Regions from separate parts of the Streptomyces sp. NPDC005775 genome, predicted to be linked through region 1. Evidence: riboswitches for the same ligand, from Rfam matches in the RefSeq annotation. Region 1 holds a riboswitch; each other region holds the start of a gene.
The links. Region 1 has a riboswitch for thiamine pyrophosphate ahead of ACFYPA_RS28395 (purine-cytosine permease family protein). Riboswitches for the same ligand answer to the same signal wherever they lie in the genome.

Region 1 (3,390 bases):
CCGGCCGCCCCAAGGAGTCCCGCAAGGCGACCGACGCCCGCAAGACAGCGGAAGCACGCGCGGCGGCCCGGGTGCGCAAGGGCCGTTGACCCGGACGGCGTGCCGGGGTACGGGGCCGAGCACTGCCTCCACACGGTGGAGCGCGGCGATCCGCTGCGGCCGAGCAGGACATCAGCGGCTGCCGGAAGAGCCGGTCAAGCGATGTCTCGTTCCCTCGGCCCCGGCGGAGAAACCCGCGATTTCGGATGCATGAGAAGAGGTGGTCAGGGCACTCGATGTCCTGGAGGTTGATTCCTATGGTTCCCCTGCTTCTCGTTCTCCTGCTCGCGCTCGTTCTCTTCGGTGCCGGATTCGCACTGAAGGCCTTGTGGATCGTGGCTGTGATCGTGCTGGCTGTCTGGCTGCTCGGCTTCGTCATGCGTTCCGCCGGAGCGGGCGGCCGCCGTGGTCGCTGGTACCGCTGGTAGTCGTCGACAAGTCAGCAGTGCGGGGTGGGGGCGCCCCCCGGGGGGGGCCCCCCCCCCCGGGGGGGCCCCCCCCGCCGGGCGGGGGGGGGGGGGGCCCCCCCCCCCCGCCCCCCCCCCCCCCCCCCACGTCTGCGCGGCGGCGCAGCCGCAGGGGTGCGTACACGGCGAGGGCTACGACGAACGCGACGTAGTAGGCGAGGTCCGCGCCGTGCAGTGCCGCAGCCACCGGTCCCACGTACAGGCTCGTGTCCATGAACGGCACCGCCGCGCCGAAAGCGACGACGAACGCCACGAGAGCGGGCCACGACGGCTGTGGACGGTCGCTCTCGGAAGTCAGCTCGAACGGTGCTTTCCCCCTTTCCCTGGCGCGTGCGAACCAGTCGACGGCCACCACCGCCACGAAACCGGGGATCCAGTAGCCGACGAACAGCAGCACGTTCTGGAAGCGCGCCGTCGTGTCCGCGGCGTGCATCCACAGCACCAGTGGGAAGCCGAGTACGGCAGACAGGGCCGCCGCCGCCGGCCGGGGGATCGGCACCCCGGCCGTCTGCAGGGCCAACGAGCCGCTGTAGTCGTTCATCGCATTGCTGCACAGTGCGGCCAGCGCGACGGCCAGCAGCCCGAACGCGCCGAGCGCGCCGCCCCCCAGCAGTTCGTCGACCCCCTTCGCGGTCTGGTCGGTGAAGGCCGATGCCCCCCACAGCCCGAGCGCCTGCACGGCCACGAAGGAGACCGAGATGCCGAGAAGCGCGTACCAGAACATGCGGGGGCGGGAAGCGGACCGTGGCAGATACCGACTGAAATCGCTGGCGTAGGGGGCCCAGGACAGGGCGAGGCTGAGCGCGATGGTGCTGGTGAGCACGAAAGCGCCGGCGCGGTCGGCGCCGTGCACCGTCCCGGTCGTGGTCGGGTGGACGCCGTGGAGGAGTCTGACGGCCAGCGCGGCGAAGGCCGCGGCCAGCACGAAGGTCATGATCTTCTGCAGTCGGTGTATCGCCTCGTAGCCGAGCACACCGAGTACGCCTTGCCCCAGCATCATCGCGAGTACGCCCAGCCAGAACGGCCACCCGAACAGGCGAGCCAGCGCGTCCCCGCCGAAGAGGCCGATGAGCGCGTCCCACGCGATCGACGACAGCCACTGCAGCACGCCCGGCACGGCAACGGCCCGGCCGAAAGCGAGGCGGGCCAGCGGCAGTTGCCCTGCCCCCGTGAGACCGCCCCAGGTCCCGAGGTACGCGGTGGGAACGGCGCCCACGAGGGTGCCGAGCACCACAGCCACCAGCGCCGTGGTGAAGTCGAGCCCGAGAACGATGCCGATCGTGCCGGTGAAGACGCCCGTCATGGTGAGGTTCGGAGCGAACCAGACGGTGAACAGCCGCCCTGGACCGCCGTAGCGGTGCGAGTCCGGCACGGGGGCGATCCCGCGGGTCTCGATGCGCAGGTGGCCGACGCCGGAGGGAGCCCGTCCCTCGAAAACGGACGGGGGGCGGGTGACCGCCGGGCCGCTCGGCGCAGGTGGAAACGACATGAATGACATCCCTCCGCCAGTGCTAACTGGTTCAGGTTCGACGGGTGTGATCTCAGCCCCGCTGGTCGGGGCACCCCGTGTCGGATTGCGTCGGCAAGGCTAACCCACGCGTGCGGGCCCGGACGACAGGGCTCCGCCCCTTCGCTGACGGCCGGCTCCTGGCGTGCTGATGAGCCTGGTTGAGCTATGTGGGTGCTGCGAGAGGCTGCCGTGGGGAGGCGGCGCGGCCGCCGAAGCCGGCCACGCGACCGACTCCCGCGGCGCGACGACGCGAGTGCCGCGGGCCGTGACCGTCAGCCCGGGGAGGTGGGCCGGTGGCCGGGGGGCACGGTGATCTCCACGGTGGAGGTGACCCGGACGACCGAAGGGTCGCGGGGCGCCGAACCGAACCCGAAGGTGACCGGCGGGTCCACGGGAGCGAGTACGCCGAGATCCCGCCCGCCGAGGATGGCGGTCGCCGCTCGAACACGGTGCAGGTCCCGGGCCCCGTACCACTCGCGGCGGTCCGGACCCGCGCTCCCCAGCGTACGGACACCCGGCAGCAGGCGGGCCGGTACGTCGCAGACGGCGGCCCAGGAGCGGCTGCGGGCCAGGGGCGCGGGCACCGCGCACAGCAGTCGGCCCAGGAGTGTCCGGGAACCTGTCACGAGGTCCAGCACGAGCGGCCCCGCCCTGACGGACCAACGGTTCCCGTCACGCCTGACCTCGACCGGCACCACCTCGACGTGCTCGAACGTGTAGGTGCCCGCGACGAATTCGGCGATGTGGCGGGAGGGGGCGAGCAGACGGCGCTCTCCGTCCGGGTGCTCGATCATGACGTCGCTGAACGCCCCGAAGGGCGACCGTGGCCAGTGCCCGCATACGAGCCGTGTCCCCGAGGCCGTGCCGACGGCTCCGATCCATCCGTCGAAGTGCAACCGCTGCTTTGCCATGGCGACAGTCTGGCCTGCCCGGGCCGAGCCGGCCGGCACCGCCGCCCGCCCGGCCACGAACGAGGCAACGGACCGCGCGTGCGGTCGCACGGCCGGCGTCGGCGGAAGCCGGAGGGATGGCGGGTCCGAAGACTCCGGGCGGCCCGCCCATGGGTCACCGCTCAGGAGCGTCCTCGTTCAGTTCGGGTTCAAGGCCCTCGGCCACCGTGCTGCGGCTACGGCCGGAATCGGCGCGCCACGCCTCGAAGGCCCAGGTGGTCGACGCGACCACGGCCAGGCCGAGGAGCCAGCCGCCGACCACATCGCTGAACCAGTGGACGCCCAGGGCGACCCGGGTGAAGCCCACGCCCAGCGCCGAGAACACCGACACGCTCCAGCAGAGGTGTCTCGGCCAGCCACGGGGCACCAGCGGGAGCAGCACGAGGACCAGCACGGCGAACGAGGTGGTGGCGGTCATCGCGTG
Region 2 (3,390 bases), on a different contig from region 1:
CGGCAGCCGCGATGGCCATTTCGGTCCCCCTCGACCAGGAAGAACGGTTGCTCCCCGCAGTCGAACGACTACGTGGCGAAGTGGCCAGCCTCTTGCGTTCGTTCGTGTTCTCTATCAGTATCTGAAAAATCACTCCTTGTGATCTGCTATCGCGTGCACCACGATGGCGTCAATAGGGCCATGGGGGATCATTCCTGGCCAGATTCATCTACTGCGGGGTTGAACGATGCGCGAGTCGGTTCAAGCTGAGGTCATGATGAGCTTCCTCGTCTCCGAGGAGCTCTCTTTCCGTATCCCGGTGGAGCTCCGGTACGAAGTGTGCGATCCGTACGCGATCCGGATGACCTTCCATCTGCCCGGCGACGCCCCCGTCACCTGGGCTTTCGGCCGCGAGCTGCTGCTCGACGGCCTCAACAGCCCCAGTGGTGACGGCGATGTACACATCGGGCCGACCGAGCCCGAAGGGCTGTCCGATGTCCACATCAGGCTCCAGGTGGGGGCCGACCGAGCCCTCTTCAGGGCCGGTACGGCACCTCTCGTGGCATTTCTCGACCGGACGGACAAACTCGTGCCGCTCGGGCAGGAGTGCACGCTGGGTGACTTCGAGGGCAATCTGGAAGAGGCACTGGGGCGGATTCTGGCCGAGGAACAGAACGCCGGCTGACGAAGCCCGTGCCCTTGGCCTGCCTGCCGGTCGAACAGCACACCTGCCGAACGGGTGAATCGCTCTCCGTGTTCGGGCACTCAGGACCTCGCCCGACGACGGCGTCCCCTGCCGCTCCGTACGGGAGGCGGAGGTCCTGCGTCCACGCCGGAACCGGCGCGGTCCGCGGAGACAACCAGCGCCGCGAGCGCGGTGGTCACCGGGACCGAGGCGACCAGCCCGATCGAGCCGATCAGTGTGCGCACGATCTCCTCCGCCACCAGTTCGCTGTTGGCCACCGTCCCCACGCCGCTCTGGGCGACCGAGAACAGCAGCAGCAACGGAAGCGCCGCGCCCGCGTAGGCGAGCACCAGGGTGTTGACCACCGAGGCGATGTGGTCGCGTCCGATCCTGATCCCTGCCCGGTAGAGCTTCTTCGCACTCATCGTCGGGTCCGCCTGGTGCAGTTCCCAGACCGCCGAGGTCTGGGTGACCGTCACGTCGTCGAGCACTCCCAGCGAACCGATGATGACGCCGGCCAGCAGCAGCCCGCTCATGTCGATGTGCGGATACAGGCCGTGGATGAGACCGGTGTTGTCATCGGTGTTCCCGCTCAGGCTCGCCCAGCCGATGAAGAGCGAGCCGAGCAGTCCGATGAGCAGCAGTGAGATCAGGGTGCCGATGACGGCGACCGAGGTGCGGGCCGTCAGCCCGTGGCAGATGTAGAGCGCGATCAGCATGATCGCGCTCGCTCCGACGACCGCCACGACCAGCGGGTTGGAGCCCTGCAGGATGGCCGGAAGGATGAAGAGGGTCAGCACGGCGAACGACAGGGCGAGCGCCACCAGGGCCATCACCCCGCGCATTCGGCCCACGGCGACCACCACCAGCGCGAAGATCCCCGCCAGCAGCATCAACGGGAACTTCCGGTTCACATCGGTGACGGAGTACTGGAGGTCATGGGGTGCGTCCGGGGCGTACGCGACCACCACCCCCTGACCGTCCCGCAGCTGCCGGGGTGCGTCGGGCTGGACGACCTCGACGAACTTCCGGCCGTCGTCCTTCCCGCTCGTGATCTCGACGGTCGCCTTCTTGCAGAGGGCGGCCCCGTCGTCGCCCTCGGCCTGGTCGCCGGTGGGCGGGGCGTTCTCGCCGCTGACGGGCAGCTGCGAGGCGTTCACGTCCTTGCAGTCGACCTTGTCGATGTTCACCACCTTGCCCTGTTGGGTCTGCCGGTCGAAGCCGACGCCGGTGCGCTCGTGCGCCGGCGCACCACCGGGCCAGAGGACCACGAGCCCGACGACTACCGCCGCCGCGAACGGGATCAGCACGGCGGCGATCACCTTGCGCAGATGACCGGAGACGGGAGCGGCGGGGCCGTGGCTGTGGGAGTGCGTGTGCTGATGGCCCTGCGGTTCGGGGTCGCTATGAGGGGACGTCACCGGCAGATCATCGCAAGAAGACAAGGGGCCCTCTGTTCAGCTCGCCAACAAGGGCGCTAGCGTGGTGGCACCTTTGCACACGCGGGAGCTCGGAGCACCGGGCTGAGAGGGCGCTGATCTCCGTACGTCCGTACGGGACAGGCTGCGCCGACCGCCGAACCTGTTACCGGGTAATGCCGGCGTAGGGAGTAGGTCTCATGACCACATCGGATGCACGCACGCCTGCCTCGAACCAGAACGACGAGGCCGGGAAGTCCATCGGCTGGCACAAGGGTTACGTCCAGGGCTCACGCCCGGACCTCCGGGTGCCGGTTCGTCAGGTGCACCTCACCAACGGCAAGGACGTGACGCTGTACGACACGTCGGGGCCGTACACCGATCCCACCACCGAGACCGATGTCCGCCGGGGACTGGCGCCCCTGCGGGAGCACTGGATCATCGCCCGCGGTGACACCGAGGAGTACACGGGGCGTCCCGGACGGCCCGAGGACGACGGGCTCAAGCACACCTCACCGCGCGGTGGGCTGCGCAATCTGGACGCGGTCTTCCCCGGCCGCCCCCGGCAGCCGCGGCGCAGCCGGGACGGCCGTCCCGTCACCCAGCTCGCGTACGCCCGCCGGGGCGAAATCACCCCGGAGATGGAGTACGTCGCGATCCGGGAGAACGTCGGGCCCGAGGTGGTGCGCGAGGAGATCGCCGCCGGCCGGGCCGTGCTGCCGGTCAACGTCAACCACCCGGAGATCGAGCCGATGATCATCGGCAAGCGGTTCCTGGTGAAGGTGAACGCGAACATCGGCAACTCCGCGGTCTCGTCCTCCATCGAGGAGGAGGTGGACAAGATGACCTGGGCGACCAAGTGGGGCGCCGACACCGTCATGGATCTGTCCACCGGCCGCAACATCCACACCACCCGTGAGTGGGTTCTTCGCAACTCCCCCGTCCCGATCGGCACCGTGCCGCTCTACCAGGCCCTGGAGAAGGTCGACGGCAGGGCGGAGGAGCTGACCTGGGAGGTCTACAAGGACACCGTGATCGAGCAGGCCGAGCAGGGCGTCGACTACATGACGGTGCACGCCGGCGTGCGCCTGCCGTACGTGCCGCTGACGGCCCGGCGCAAGACCGGCATCGTCTCCCGGGGCGGCTCGATCATGGCGGCGTGGTGTCTCGCGCACCACAAGGAGTCTTTCCTCTACGAGCACTTCGAGGAGCTCTGCGAGATCCTCGCCTCGTACGACGTGACGTACTCCCTGGGCGACGGGCTGCGGCCCGGGTCGATCGCGGACGCCAACGACGAGGCCCAGTTCG
Region 3 (3,390 bases), on a different contig from region 1:
GCGCGACCAGGAACGTACCGCTGTTGGCCTCCGCCGAACCGAGTGCGCGGTAGTACGCGAATCCGTGCCCGCCGGACACATCGAGCGACCGCTCCACCAGGACGGCGAGCGGCAGCAGGATCAGCACGAGCACGGTCAGCAGCACCCCGCCGAGCAGCGTCCACTGTCCCGCGCCGCGCGGCTTGCGGGCCGTCTGCGCCGGGTCGACGAGTTTCAGCGCGGTCTCCCTGCGCCGCACGGTCCACGCGTGCACCGCGAGTACGGCGCCGACCGCGACGAACTGGACCAGGGTGAGCACTGCGGCCGTGGGCAGGTCGAGCAGTTGCGCGGTCTGCCGGTAGATCTCCACCTCCAGCGTGGAGAAGCCCGGTCCGCCGAGGATCTGTACGACACCGAAGGAGGTGAAGGTGAAGAGGAAGACCATCAGCGCCGCGGCCGCCACGGCGGGCCCGAGGGCGGGGAGGGTGACACGCCGCCAGGCGGCGAACCGCCCGGCGCCCAGGACCCGCGCGGCCTCCTCCTGCCGCGGGTCGAGCTGCGCCCAGAGTCCGCCGACGGTGCGCACGACGACGGCGTAGTTGAAGAAGACATGGGCGAGCAGGATCGCCCACACCGTGGTGTCGAGCCGTACACCCCACAGCTCGTCGAGGAAGCCACCGCGGCCGAGCAGCGCGAGGAACGCGGTACCGACGACCACGGTCGGCAGGACGAACGGCACGGTGACGACGGCCCGCAGCAGTTGTTTGCCGGGGAAGTCGAACCGGGCGAAGACATAGGCACCCGGCAGCGCGATCAGCAGGGTCAACGCGGTCGAGGCAAGGGCCTGCCAGAGCGTGAACCAGAGGACATCCTGGATGTCCGGCCGGCTCAGCACCTCGCCGAACCGTCCGAACTGCCACACGCCGTCGGCCTTGAGCCCGCGCCCCACGATCGCGACGACGGGGTAGGCGAAGAACAACGCGAAGAACACCACGGGCACGGCCATCAGGCCGAGCCGCACCGCGCCCCCGCGCAGCGACCGGGCGCGCGCGGCCCTCCCGCGCGCGCCCGGTCCGCGTACGGGAGTCTTCGCTACTTCACTACGAGCGAGGACCATGACTGGACCCACTGCTCACGGTTCTTGGCGATCTCGTCCGGGGCGACGGTCGTCGGCTTGTCGACGGTGGCACCGAACTTCGTGAAGAGGTCCGGTACCTTCGCGCCCTTCGTCACGGGGCTGACGAACATGTTGAGCGGCATGTCCTCCTGGAACTTCTTGCCGATCAGGAAGTCCAGCAGGGCCTTGCCGCCCGCCTCGTTCTTCGCTCCGTCGAGCAGACCGGCGAACTCGATCTGGCGGAAGCACGTCCCGGTGGCGACACCGGTCGGCGCGGTCTTCGGCTGCGGGTCCGCGTACAGCACCTCGACGGGCGGACTGGAGGCGTAACTGACGACGAGCGGCCGGTCGGCCTTGGCCTTCTTGCCGCCGGCGGAGCCGGAGAACTCCTCGTTGTACGCCTGCTCCCAGCCGTCGACGACCTTGACCCCGTTGCTCTTCAGCTTCTTCCAGTAGTCCTGGTAGCCGTCCTCGCCGTACGTGGCGACGGTGCCGAGGAGGAAGCCGAGGCCCGGCGAGGAGGTCGCCGCGTTCTCGGTGACGAGCAGGTTCTTGTACGCGGGCTTCGCCAGGTCGTCGAAGGACCGCGGCGGAGCGAGCTTCCTGTCGGCGAAGTACTTCTTGTCGTAGTTGACGCAGATGTCACCGGTGTCGATGGGGGTGACCCGGTGCTTGGCGGCGTCCAGCTGGACATCGGGGGGGACCTGGTCGAGGCCCTTCGCCTCGTACGGCGTGAACAGGCCGTTGTCGAGGGCGCGCGAGAGCAGGGTGTTGTCGACGCCGAAGAACACGTCGCCGCGGGGCGAGCCCTTGGTCAGGATCTCCTGGTTGAGGGCGGCGCCCGCGTCGCCGCTCTTCAGCACCTTGACCGTGTAGCCGGTCTCCTTGGTGAACTCCTTCAGCACGCCCTTGGAGGCGTTGAAGGAGTCGTGGCTGACGAGGGTGACGGTCTTGGAGCCGGAACTGCCGGTGCTTCCGGAACCGGACGCCGAGTCGTCGGAACTTCCGCATCCGGCGAGCGCGCTCGCGCCGAGCGCGGCGGCGACGGCCGTCACCGCGATCTTCTTGGTGGTGCTCATGTGATTCCTCCTGGGGGTGACCAGGAAGAGACGCGGCCCTGCCCGCACCGGCGGAGACCGGAAGCGGGCAGGGCGCAACAGCTTGAGTAAGGTCCGAACTTCCTACCCGGAATGACCCGGGCGAGGTTCAGAGGGTCTGCGGCCAACCTGTCCTTGGTGCCGCACTCTCAGCGCTGTGGCGCTCCCCTGTCGGAATATGAAGTTGAATTCGAGCCCAGGCTACACGGCCGTTTCCGGCCGTGAGCGCGGCCGTCAGCGCTCGGACGCCGCCAGCTGTCCGCAGGCCCCGTCGATCTCCTGACCCCGGGTGTCGCGGACGGTCACCGGCACCCCGTGGGCGGCGATGGCCTCGACGAACGCCTTCTCGTCCTCGGGCCGCGAGGCCGTCCACTTCGAGCCGGGCGTCGGGTTCAGCGGGATCAGGTTGACGTGCACCCGCTTGCCCTTGAGCAGCCGGCCCAGCCGGTCGCCCCGCCAGGCCTGGTCGTTGATGTCGCGGATCAGCGCGTACTCGATGGAGATGCGGCGTCCGGACTTCTCCGCGTACTCCCACGCGGCGTCCAGTACCTCGCGCACCTTCCACCGGGTGTTCACCGGCACGAGGGTGTCGCGCAGCTCATCGTCCGGGGCGTGCAGCGAAACGGCGAGACGGCACTTGAAGCCCTCGTCGGCGAAGCGCAGCATCGCGGGGACGAGACCCACGGTGGAGACGGTGATCCCGCGCTGCGAGAGCCCGAGGCCGTCCGGCTCCGGGTCGGTCAGCCGGCGGATGGCGCCGACGACGCGGTTGTAGTTGGCGAGCGGCTCGCCCATACCCATGAAGACGATGTTGGAGAGCCGGGCCGGTCCGCCCGGAACGTCGCCGTCGCGCAGCGCCCGCATGCCGTCCACGATCTGGTGGACGATCTCGGCGGTGGAGAGGTTGCGGTCGAGACCGGCCTGTCCGGTGGCGCAGAACGGGCAGTTCATGCCGCAGCCGGCCTGCGAGGAGATGCACATCGTGACGCGCTCGGGGTACCGCATCAGGACGGACTCGACCAGCGTCCCGTCGTGCAGCTTCCACAGCGTCTTGCGGGTCGTGTCGTCGTCGCAGCTGATGTGGCGGACCACGGACATGAGGTCCGGGAACATCGCCTCGGCGAGCTTGCCCCGCGACGCGGCCGGGATGTTGGTCCACTCCGCCGGGTCGTGCGCGTACCGCGCGAAGTAGTGCTG
Region 4 (3,390 bases), on a different contig from region 1:
CGCGCACCCCACGTCCTCCAGCTTCCGGGCCAGGACCGGGTCGTCGTTCGTGTACGGCAGCACGGTGAAACCGTCGTCCACCAGCGTCTCCGCGGCGTCCAGCAGCTCGATGGGGTCGGGCAGCAGGGTGCGCTCGTCCGCCACCACCTCCAGCTTGACCCAGTCGGTGCCGAGCGCCTCGCGGGCCAGCCGGGCGGTGAGCACGGCCTCGCCCGCCGTGAAGCAGCCGGCCGTGTTCGGCAGCACACGGATGGAGAGCCGCTCCAGCACGGAGAGCACGGAGCCGTGCACGGTCGGGTCGAGGCGGCGCATCGCCACGGTGGTCAGCTCGGTGCCGGACGCGGTCAGGGACCGCTCCAGCACGTCCAGGCTGGGTGCGCCGCCGGTCCCCATGATCAGCCGGGAACCGAGGACGGTGCCGCCGAGCGAGAAGACGTCGTCGGACATGGTCAGCCTCCCTGGACCGCGGTGAGGACCTCGACCCGGTCGCCGTCGGTGAGGGTGGCCGCGGGCCACTGGCCACGCGGGACGACGCTCTCGTTCAGGGCGGCCGCGACGCCGGAGGGCGCATGCGTCATGGAGGCGACCAGGGTCTGCAGAGAGGTCCCGGGCACCACGGCGACGGCCTCGCCGTTCACGGAGACGTTCACGGAGACGTTCGCGGAGACGTTCGCGGAGACGTTCACAGGGTCGTTGTTCGCGGACGGGGACGCGGACGCGGCCGCGGGGGCGGGTACGGGCTCGGTCATGCGGGCTGCTCCTGTCGTACGGGGGCGGCGGTGGGGGAGAAACGGCCGGGGGAGAAGGGGCGGGCCACCTCGGGCAGCTCGCCGTCGGCCAGCAGCTGTGCCATGGCGTCCCCGGTGACGGGGGTGAGGAGTACCCCGTTGCGGTGGTGCCCGGTGGCGAGGTGGAGGCCGGGCAGGGCGGTGCGGCCGAGCAGCGGGGCGTTGTCGGGGGAGGCGGGGCGCAGGCCGGCGACGGTTTCGGTGAGCGGCAGCTCGGTGATGCCCGGCACCAGCTCGTGCGCGTCGCGCAGCAGCTCGTACACGCCGCCCGCCGTGACGGTGGTGTCCCAGCCCATCTCCTCGCTGGTGGCGCCGATGACCAGCTCGCCGTTCTCGCGCGGTACGAGATAGACGTGGCTGCCCCGGACCACGGCCCGGACGGTGCGGGAGAGGAAGGGGGCGTACGCGGGAGGCACGGTCAGCCGCAGCACCTGGCCCTTCACCGGGCGGACCGGAGGTACGACGTGCTCCGGCACCCCCGCGAGCCGGCCGCTGAGGCTGCCCGCCGCGAGCACGACCTGATCGGCCGCCGCCCGCGTCCCGTCGGCCAGCACGGCTCCGGTGGCGCGGCCGTTCGTGACCGCGAGCCGTTCGGCCCGTTGGCGGTGGAAGGCGACCCCGGCCCGCTCGCACGCCGTCAGGAGGGCGGAGGCCAGCCGCCTCGGGTCGACCTGATGGTCGCCGTCGACCCGCAGACCCCCGCGTACGCCCGGGGCGAGCATCGGCTCCAGGCGGCGGCACTCACGGCCGGTCAGCCACTCCGACTCCAGCCCCGAGCGGCGCTGCAGGGCGTGGAGTTCCCGCAGATGGGCCCGGTCGTCGGCGTCGAGAGCGACGGCCAGGGTGCCGCAGGCGCGGAAGCCGATGTCCTGCCCGCTCGCCGCCTCCAGCTCGGCCGCGAACGCCGGATAGCGGGCGGCGGACGCGACGTTGAGGCCGAGCAGCATCTCCTCGCCGTAGTGCAGTTCGGTGACGGCGGCCAGCATTCCGGCCGCGACCTGGGCGGCGCCGCCGCCCGGTGCGGGATCGACGACCGCGGTGGCCAGGCCGCGCCGGGCGGCCCGCCAGGCGGTGACCAGGCCGATGATGCCGCCCCCGATGACGAGGACGTCGGACCCGTTCGCAGGGTGCGTACGCATGGGCGTCCAGCCCCTCCCTTCGCCGGCATGACCCGGATCAGGTTCGTACGGTCGGAGGCCGTCCAGCCTCCCTCTCAGCCCGGTGCGTCCGGGCTCCCGCGAGTGATGTGCACGGCCACCCTAAACCGTTGCCCCGCGACCCCGGCAAGGGAGCCGACGGTGCGGTGGACACGGGCAGGGGTGCGGCGATCCGGTCACCGTGAGCGGGGCACCGGCTACCTGACGGTGTGTCAGGTGCTTAAGGTGGACGGGTGGACGAGCAGAGCGGACAGCAGCAGACAGAAGCACGGCAGGGCACTCGCGTCGTGATCGCCGGAGCGGGCATGGCGGGCGTGCAGACCGCCGTGGCCCTGCGCGAACGGGGCTGCACCGGCCCCGTCACGCTGATCGGCGCCGAACCGCATCAGCCGTACGACCGGCCGCCGCTGTCGAAGGCGGTCCTCCTCGGGAAGGCCGAGGACTCGGCCTTCGACATCGACTTCGAGGCGCTGGAGATCGCCCTGCGGCTCGGCCTCGACGTGACCGCGCTGCGCGCGGCGGACCACGAACTGGACACCCCGGAGGGGCCCGTCCCCTACGACGTCCTGGTCGTCGCCACCGGGGCCGAGCCCCTGGTGCTGCCCGGCTCCGAGGGCGTCCCGGGAGTCCACCTCCTGCGCACACTGGACGACGCCGCCCGGCTGAGGCCGGTCCTCGAACGCCGGCACGACGTCGTGGTCGTCGGCGCGGGCTGGATCGGCGCCGAGTTCGCCACCGCCGCCCGGGCGGCCGGCTGCGCGGTCACCGTCGTCGAGGCCGCCGACCACCCGCTCGCCGGCGCGCTGCCCGCCGAGGTCGCCGCCCCCATGGCCGGCTGGTACGCCGAGAGCGGCGCCGTACTCCTCACCGGCGCGCGCGTCGACAGCATCGCGCCCGGCCGCGTGGTCCTGGCCGACGGCCGCACGGTCCCGGCGGACGCGGTCGTCGTCGGCATCGGCGCCCGGCCCGCGACCGGATGGCTCGCCGGTTCGGGCATCGAGCTCGGGCCGGACGGATCGGTGACCGCCGACGCGTCACTGCACACCTCGCTCCCCGATGTGTACGCGGTCGGGGACTGCGCCTCCTTCCCCTCGGCCCGGTACGGCGAGCGGCTGCTCGTCCACCACTGGGACAACGCCCTCCAGGGCCCCCGGACGGTCGCCGCAGCCGTCGCCGCCTCTGATTCCGTGGGCGACGGGCCGCCCCCGGTCTACGACCCCGTGCCGTACTTCTGGTCCGAGCAGTTCGGCCGCTTCGTCCAGTACGCGGGCCACCACACGCGGGCCGACACGCTGGTGTGGCGCGGCGATCCGGCCGAGCCGTCGTGGACGGTGTGCTGGCTGCGGGCCGGCGCGCTCGTCGCCGTACTGGCGGTCGGCCGTCCGCGCGATCTGGCGCAGGGGCGCAAACTCGTCGAATCGGGGGCGGAACTCGCGCCGGAGCGG

Region 2: linked by a shared signal. The riboswitch ahead of thiC (phosphomethylpyrimidine synthase ThiC) and the one ahead of ACFYPA_RS28395 (purine-cytosine permease family protein) in region 1 are both predicted to bind thiamine pyrophosphate.
Region 3: linked by a shared signal. The riboswitch ahead of ACFYPA_RS07850 (thiamine ABC transporter substrate binding subunit) and the one ahead of ACFYPA_RS28395 (purine-cytosine permease family protein) in region 1 are both predicted to bind thiamine pyrophosphate.
Region 4: linked by a shared signal. The riboswitch ahead of thiO (glycine oxidase ThiO) and the one ahead of ACFYPA_RS28395 (purine-cytosine permease family protein) in region 1 are both predicted to bind thiamine pyrophosphate.

The regions. Positions count from the first base shown of each region.
Region 1 is NZ_JBIAIU010000014.1:12,576-15,965, forward strand. It holds gene ACFYPA_RS28385 (DEAD/DEAH box helicase) at 1-89, shown strand, start outside; gene ACFYPA_RS28390 (hydrophobic protein) at 297-467, shown strand; gene ACFYPA_RS28395 (purine-cytosine permease family protein) at 415-2,004, opposite strand; TPP riboswitch at 1,987-2,083, opposite strand; gene ACFYPA_RS28400 (hypothetical protein) at 2,289-2,927, opposite strand; gene ACFYPA_RS28405 (phosphatase PAP2 family protein) at 3,082-3,390, opposite strand, start outside.
Region 2 is NZ_JBIAIU010000008.1:314,540-317,929, reverse strand. It holds gene ACFYPA_RS20760 (helix-turn-helix domain-containing protein) at 1-125, shown strand, start outside; gene ACFYPA_RS20755 (SsgA family sporulation/cell division regulator) at 227-664, shown strand; gene ACFYPA_RS20750 (YibE/F family protein) at 745-2,085, opposite strand; TPP riboswitch at 2,157-2,290, shown strand; gene thiC (phosphomethylpyrimidine synthase ThiC) at 2,283-3,390, shown strand, end outside.
Region 3 is NZ_JBIAIU010000003.1:100,833-104,222, forward strand. It holds gene ACFYPA_RS07845 (iron ABC transporter permease) at 1-985, opposite strand, end outside; gene ACFYPA_RS07850 (thiamine ABC transporter substrate binding subunit) at 1,072-2,175, opposite strand; TPP riboswitch at 2,257-2,373, opposite strand; gene rlmN (23S rRNA (adenine(2503)-C(2))-methyltransferase RlmN) at 2,428-3,390, opposite strand, start outside.
Region 4 is NZ_JBIAIU010000011.1:78,043-81,432, forward strand. It holds gene ACFYPA_RS24705 (thiazole synthase) at 1-447, opposite strand, end outside; gene thiS (sulfur carrier protein ThiS) at 450-650, opposite strand; gene thiO (glycine oxidase ThiO) at 746-1,927, opposite strand; TPP riboswitch at 1,925-2,037, opposite strand; gene ACFYPA_RS24720 (NAD(P)/FAD-dependent oxidoreductase) at 2,251-3,390, shown strand, end outside.